Linked DNA regions of Pelorhabdus rhamnosifermentans. Each later gene encodes a partner of the first gene's protein in a complex. Links are inferred from orthologs where the notes say so. Each region holds a gene or a part of one and is shown on either strand. Other genes may lie near its edges.

The links.
Region 2: the proteins of uvrA (region 1) and mfd are in contact, whole or in part, in a crystal structure (PDB 4DFC), measured with the Escherichia coli proteins. The link is inferred for Pelorhabdus rhamnosifermentans from one-to-one orthologs.

What each region holds. Positions count from the first base shown.
Region 1 is NZ_JAHGVE010000001.1:296,186-299,729, forward strand. The notes cover bases 6-3,350. They hold uvrA (excinuclease ABC subunit UvrA), read left to right. Parts: upstream 6-321; coding sequence 322-3,150; downstream 3,151-3,350. Other genes in these bases: uvrB (excinuclease ABC subunit UvrB), read left to right, coding at 6-271. In the rest of the region: more of uvrB, read left to right, coding at 1-5; excinuclease ABC subunit UvrC, read left to right, coding at 3,458-3,544. UniProt on the Escherichia coli protein: The UvrABC repair system catalyzes the recognition and processing of DNA lesions. UvrA is an ATPase and a DNA-binding protein. A damage recognition complex composed of 2 UvrA and 2 UvrB subunits scans DNA for abnormalities.
Region 2 is NZ_JAHGVE010000006.1:38,036-42,105, forward strand. What follows is about bases 200-4,070. They hold mfd (transcription-repair coupling factor), read right to left. Parts: upstream 3,694-4,070; coding sequence 400-3,693; downstream 200-399. Other genes in these bases: spoVT (stage V sporulation protein T), read right to left, coding at 200-329; Ga0466249_RS08725 (anti-sigma-F factor Fin), read right to left, coding at 3,790-4,029; Ga0466249_RS08730 (hypothetical protein), read right to left, coding at 4,052-4,070. Outside these bases: more of spoVT, read right to left, coding at 1-199. UniProt on the Escherichia coli protein: Couples transcription and DNA repair by recognizing RNA polymerase (RNAP) stalled at DNA lesions. Mediates ATP-dependent release of RNAP and its truncated transcript from the DNA, and recruitment of nucleotide excision repair machinery to the damaged site.

The sequences.
Region 1 (3,544 bases):
TGACTTAATTCAAACAACGAAGGTAGCTGAGGCGGAAACACCTTATGAGCCGGATGTGCTGAGCAACCTGAGTAAGCGCGAAATGCAGGATCTTACGGCCAGTTTGGAAAAAGAGATGAAAGCGGCTGCCAAGGCGCTGGAATTTGAGCGAGCAGGCGAATTGCGCGATGAAATTAAGAAACTCAAGAAGATGCTCAATGAGAGCGAGACTAAAGCAAAGACGGCTGGTAAAGCAAAGAGAGCCAGGCAAACGCGCATAAAATCGAATTGATTTTTTTGGACAAAGGCCAGTGGACAATGATGGAAGAGAGGAACAAGTGAGTGAAGGAACAGATTTTTGTTAAGGGTGCCAGACAGCACAATCTAAAAAATATTGATATTGCGATTCCCCGTGATAAGCTTGTGGTGATTACAGGGCTGAGTGGTTCAGGCAAGTCATCGCTTGCTTTTGATACGATTTATGCGGAAGGACAGCGTCGTTATGTGGAGTCACTTTCTGCTTATGCCCGGCAGTTTTTAGGGCAAATGGACAAGCCTGATGTGGATTATATTGAGGGGTTGTCACCAGCCATTTCTATTGATCAAAAAACAACGAGCCGTAATCCCCGTTCGACAGTGGGGACGGTAACAGAGATCTATGATTATTTACGGCTCTTGTTTGCCCGGGCGGGTGTGCCGTATTGTCCGCATTGCGGTAAGCCCATTCGTCAGCAAACGGTGGAGCAAATGGTGGATCAACTTAGGACTCTTGGCGATGGGGTGCGTCTGACTGTTTTGGCGCCTGTGATTCGCGGCAAGAAAGGCGAGCATGTGAAGGTGCTGGCCCAGATTCGCAAAGATGGCTACGTACGGGTTCGCGTCGATGGCCAGACACTCGATGTGGCGGAAGACATTTCGCTGGAAAAGAATAAAAAGCATACGATTGAGGTTGTCGTAGATCGTGTGATTGTGCGCCAAGGCAGTGAATCCCGTTTGGCAGAATCATTAGAAACGGCGCTGAAAGTAGGCAACGGTGTGGTTCTTGTCAATGCGGGCGGCAAGGAAGATCTGACATTTAGCCAGAATTTTGCTTGCGTGGATTGCGGTATCAGTCTACCCGAAATTGCACCGCGCATGTTTTCTTTTAACAGTCCCTATGGTGCCTGTCCGGCTTGCACTGGTCTGGGCTATAATATGGAGCTTGATCCAAGCAGCATTATTCCCGATGGCAGTAAGACGCTGGGTGACGGAGCCATTGCGGCTGTCAGCAAGAATCGAAATTCTTATTTTATGTGTCAGCTTGAGGCGCTTGTCACTCAGCACGGTCATTCTTTTGATGAGCCGTGGGATAGTCTGCCTGAAAAACTGCAACAGCTTATTTTGCAGGGCTCTGATGAAAAATTGACTTTCCAATATGAAAATATGTATGGTGAGACGCGCACCTATCAGGTACCTTTTGAAGGAACTCTCCCGCTGTTAAGCAGACGGTATCGTGAATCGACTTCTGATATGATGCGGGAGGAAATTGAGGAATTTATGAGTGTGAAGCCTTGTCCAAAATGTCATGGTGCAAGGCTGAAACCGGAATCACTGGCTATTCGTATTGGTTCGAAGAATATCTATGAAGTGACGCAGCTCAATATTGCTGACAGTCAACAATTTTTTTCTGCCGTCGAGCTTACTGAGCGACAGCAGCTGATTGCCAGGCAGATTCTGAAAGAAATTGATGCGAGACTGGGATTTTTAAATAATGTTGGTCTTGATTATATTACGCTGGATCGTGCAGCAGGTACTTTGAGCGGCGGCGAGGCGCAGCGTATTCGTCTGGCAACCCAGATTGGTTCCGGTCTCGTGGGGGTTCTCTATATTCTCGATGAACCCAGCATTGGATTACATCAGCGTGATAACAATCGCTTGCTTGACACGCTCAAGCACTTACGTGATTTAGGCAATACGCTGCTTGTTGTTGAGCATGACGAAGATACCATGTATGCAGCGGACCATATTATTGATATTGGCCCTCTTGCTGGGGTGCACGGGGGCAAGGTCGTGGCCCAGGGAACGGTAGAAGATATTAAAAATTGTCCGGAATCCATTACAGGTCAGTATTTAAGCGGAAAGAAGAGCATTCCTGTACCAGCCAAACGGCGTAAGCCCAATGGAAAATGGATTGAAGTGGTGGGGGCCAGGGAAAATAACTTAAAAAACATTACGGCTCGGTTTCCTTTAGGCGTGTTTACGGCTGTAACGGGGGTGTCTGGCTCAGGTAAAAGTACGCTTGTCAATGAAATTCTTTATAAAGGATTGGCGCAAAAGGTGTATGGCAGCCGTGCTAAGCCTGGGGCTCATAAAACGCTTGTTGGTGCCGAAAATATTGATAAAATTATTGAAATCGACCAGTCGCCCATCGGTCGTACACCGCGTTCGAATCCGGCTACCTATACAGGGCTGTTTGACGGTATACGCGAGGTATTCAGCCAGACGCCTGACAGCCGTATCAGAGGTTATAAACCCGGCCGATTTAGTTTTAATGTCAAAGGCGGCCGCTGCGAGGCCTGTCATGGTGACGGCATTATTAAAATTGAGATGCATTTTCTGCCTGATGTTTATGTGCCTTGTGAAGTATGTAAAGGAGCCCGTTATAATAGAGAAACTTTAGAAGTACGCTATAAAGGCAAAAGTATCGCGCAAGTGCTTGATATGATTGTGGATGAAGCGGTAGATTTCTTTCAGAATATCCCGAAACTGCATCGAAAATTGCAAATTCTCAAGGATGTAGGCTTAGGTTATATCAAATTGGGTCAACCTGCGACGACATTATCAGGCGGTGAGGCGCAGCGCGTAAAGCTGTCCACTGAGCTTGCCAAGCGTAGTACAGGCAAGACGATTTATATTTTAGACGAACCGACGACAGGGCTGCATACAGCCGATATTCATCGTTTACTTGAGGTATTGCAGCGCCTTGTTGATGGCGGCGACACAGTCATTGTTATTGAACATAATTTGGATGTCATTAAGACAGCCGATTATATTCTGGACTTGGGTCCAGAAGGCGGCGTACGCGGCGGTACCTTAGTAGCGCAGGGAACACCGGAACAAATCGTTCGTGAAAGGACTTCCTATACGGGGCAATATTTAGCACCCCTCCTTGAACGGGGAACGAGCAAGTAAAATTGAATGAATAAACTGCCCACTTTGTTAAACAGAGTGGGCAGTTTGCAAGGAAACGGGCAATAAAAAAAGGCGACCGTTGGTGCGGTCGCTGTTAAGCACTACGTGCTTGAACAAATAGGCATTTATTGTTAGAGTTTCCTCTTATTATTGGATTATTGGAAAAATTTATATTTAAATGATACTTGGTCCTAATATCAACTATTATAAAACACGGTCCTTGTTTTTACAATAACTTTTTGAACATTTTGGTTATATTGTGTAACTTTACTACAAGCTGAATGAGGAGAATCTGGAGGTGTTGGCTGTGACAGAAGAGGTGGCGGAAAAACTTGTCCTGTTACCGGATCGGCCGGGCTGTTATTTGATGAAGGACAGTCAAGGGAAAATTATT
Region 2 (4,070 bases), on another replicon or contig:
TTACGACCTTCCATGGCCTGTTCTACAGCAGGCCCAAGGGGTTTATTTAAAAACTCCTTTTTTGATGCACCGGCGACAGCCACAATGTTATCGCGATCAGCAACGAGTACAATATGCGCAATGGCTTCATGTAAAGAATCGGCGTACTCTTTCGCAAAATCCCCCAATTGCCCTACAGGCGAATATTTTTTCAAAATCACTTCGCCTTCATGATCAACATATATTTCCAGCGGGTCACCTTCACGTATCCTCAGAGTACGACGAATTTCTTTTGGTATAACTACTCTGCCTAGATCGTCTATCCTTCTCACGATTCCAGTCGCTTTCACCTGGATCCCTCCTTTTCTACATTTTTTTGACAATTTGCTTCAATGATAGTATATATCTTGCCTACTCTTTTTATTCATGTCTACTCACAGGTTCGATTTTCTTTAACAAATTATTTAACCAAGGTAAAACAGGTTCAGCAAGCTTGGCTGTTCTGATACGCAGACTGGGTGGGGGGCCTTGCAAAATTGTGATACGGTTAGGAAAATTTCTTTTAAAATTCAGTACAGCATCGATATTAATATGGGGTTTATCAAAGAAGTGAACCTCGATTATCTCATGGCTTTGAATAACCGACTGGATACCTAATCTTCTCGCATAATTTTTCACCCGTGCTACAGAAAGCAAATTAAGAACAGGTTCAGGGGGTGCACCAAAGCGATCAATTAATTCATCAACTAAATCGCTAATTTCTTCTTCGGTTTGGATGGCAGCAATACGTTGGTATATCTCAATTTTATGCACGGCTTCACCAATATAGTCGCTACTTAAATAAGCATCTACCTGAAATTCAAGTACAGGTTCCGGCTGAACCTCCACAGTCTTACCTGTTTTAAGCTCTTGCACCGCTTCATCAAGTAATCGGCAGTACATCTCAAAACCTACACTGACAATATGTCCATGCTGCTGAGCCCCTAACAAATTACCCGCACCGCGAATTTCAAGATCACGCATAGCAATTTTAAACCCTGAACCAAGTTCAGCAAACTCCTTAATGGCCTGAAGACGTTTTTCAGCCACTTCACTTAGAACCTTGTCCCGGCGATAAGTAAGATAAGCAAAAGATAAACGATGGGAACGGCCTACACGGCCACGCATCTGATAAAGCTGGGACAATCCAAAATGATCCGCGTCATACACGACGATGGTGTTGGCATTAGACACATCTAAGCCATTTTCAATAATACTCGTGCATACAAGCACATCATATTGACCCTCATAATAATCAAGCATCACCTGCTCTAGTAGCTCTTCAGGCATTTGACCGTGTGCTGTCTGGAACCGAGCATCAGGCAGCATCTCACTTAAGGTTTGGCGCATTTTATCAATGGTCTGCACCTTATTGTAAACGAAATAGACCTGACCGCCCCGCTTAATTTCTCGGCGAATGGCATCCCGAATAATTTCTTCATCATATTCAACGACATACGTTTGAACAGGAAATCTTTCCTCAGGCGGTGTTTCAATAATGCTAATATCCCGTGCTCCCACCAAGGACATATGGAGTGTCCTTGGAATTGGCGTTGCGCTCAATGCCAGCACATCAATATTATTACGCCATTTTTTAAATTTTTCTTTCTGAGCAACGCCAAATCGTTGTTCTTCATCAACAATTAATAGCCCTAAATCTTTAAACGTCACGTCCGCCTGCAGAATGCGGTGCGTGCCAATAAGCACATCCACCTTTCCTGCTTTTAAGGCTGCCAAAGTAGCTCGCTGCTCTTTAGCACTTCGAAAACGGCTAATCACATCGACAGTCAGACCAAAATCAGCAAAACGGGCACTAAAAGTCTGAAAATGCTGTTGCGCCAGCACCGTTGTCGGCACAAGCACAGCTACCTGTTTGCCTGCCATAACCGCTTTAAAGGCCGCGCGTATGGCTACCTCCGTCTTACCAAACCCCACATCGCCGCAAAGTAAACGATCCATAGGGCGTTCCGATTCCATATCTCGCTTGATTTCATCAATCGCCACAAGTTGATCTGGCGTTTCTTCAAAGGGGAAAGCTTCTTCAAATTCTGCCTGCCAGGTTGTATCTAAGCCAAAAGAAAATCCTTTGGCAATCTTACGATGAGCATAAAGTTCCACAAGTTCCTTGGCTAAATCAGCTACAGAAGCCTTGGCACGCGTTGTGGCCTTGAGCCATTCACTGCCACCCATTTTACTTAACCGCGGTATTTCCCCTTGCGCCCCAATATATTTTTGCAGAAGTTGCACCTGATCTGTCGGCACATAAAGCTTATCTTGTCCAGCATAGCGAATAAGCAAATAATCTTTCGTAAGGCCCCCCACGTCCATCGTTTCGACACCTACATATTTACCTATACCATGATTCACATGAACAACATAATCGCCTAAATTAATATCCCGAAAATAAGTGATCTTTTGTTCTTTTGATACGCGAGGACGAATCTTTCGTTTCTGCCGTCCCCAAATATCAATTTCATTGACAATCACAAGTTGCGCATGAGGTAGTTCAAAACCCGACTGTAAAGCACCTAATGTTGCAACAATACTACCAGGCTGAATTTGTTTAGGTGCTTCATCAAAAACGGCAGAAAATTTTTCTTGGCGTAAATAATTGACAAAATTCTGGGCTTTCTCTGCCGTACTAAACCTTAAAATGACCGTATCCTTACGCTCTTGCCATAAAGAAAGTTCTTTTATAAATAAGTCCACTTGTTTATGAAAAGGTGCCATGTTTTTCACAGTCAGGCTAATAATCCGATTCGGATCAGTCTGAGGGTTTTTCTGCAGCATCAGTGTCAGAAAAATGATGTTATGCTGTTTGGCCGACTGCATCAGTTCAGCCCAGGTAAAAACTTGCTTTTTAATGGCCGGATTTTCCTTCACCGATTTGTTAATCATTTCTCGAATACGCATGGGCTCATCCATAACAATATTGGCATCCGTTGCTAAATAGGAAAAAAGCGTATCCCCCTTACCAACTTGAACGGGACTATTTACAGGCAACACATCTACCCTGTCAATACTACTTAGCGAACGCTGATTTTCAACAGAAAAGTAGCGCAACGAATCAATAGTATCATCAAATAATTCCACTCGAACAGGATGAGCACTATTAATGGGGAAAATATCAATAATCCCGCCACGCCCACTAAACTGCCCCATAGCATCTACTTGATCAACCCGTTCATAGCCACTACGAACAAGTTGACGAAAAATTTCCTGACGATCGACATTTTTACCATCAATCAGTACGAGACGACTACTTTCAAAATCTGATTTATGCTGGACTTGCTGCATAATCGCTTCGGCTGTGGCAAGTACAAAACAAGGTTCGTTTTGTACCAATTTACTTAAGATTTCCATCCTACGAGCCGCAGGCTCTAAACTCTTAGCAGTCGCAGTAAAGCTCACCATATCCAACGTAGGCAAGATCAGAATATCTTTTTCCGGGAGTACGGCGACTACATCGGTACGAAACTGTTCCAAAGCTTCCTGACTGCCACACACAATGACAGTTGGACGTGTCCCATGCTCATAAGCTAGAGCCGCAAGCAAATGTTTTGGACTTCCTGTTAATCCATAAACTAGGCTTTGACCTATTGTTTGTTGCTCAAAACACTGCAAAGCTTGCTGCATGGCTGAATCTTTTGCTAATAATTCATAAAAAGCTTGCATTTTTACACCTCGTCCCACAAAACAAAACTCCCTTGCTTTTCAGGCAGGGCCAAAAAGGGCTCTAGCTACGCTAAAGCCCCGTTTATTTTTTCATTGTTAGTGTATGAAAGGAAACGGAGAAACAGACAATTTTTCTTGCATCCTTTCAATCTCTCCTATGCAACTATCACAAATAGCAGCAACGAAGATTGTTCCACTGTTTGGATTGATTTTAATTATATCCTGACGCTCCTCTGGCGTCAAGCAGTCAAAACCCAACTGCACTTCAGTCAGCCCCGTTGCATCAATTTCAGCAATGAATGCATCACAATGGGAACAAGTATAAACAATATGCATTTTTTCCTTCTCCTCACGCTTACTAATTAGTAAAATGATAA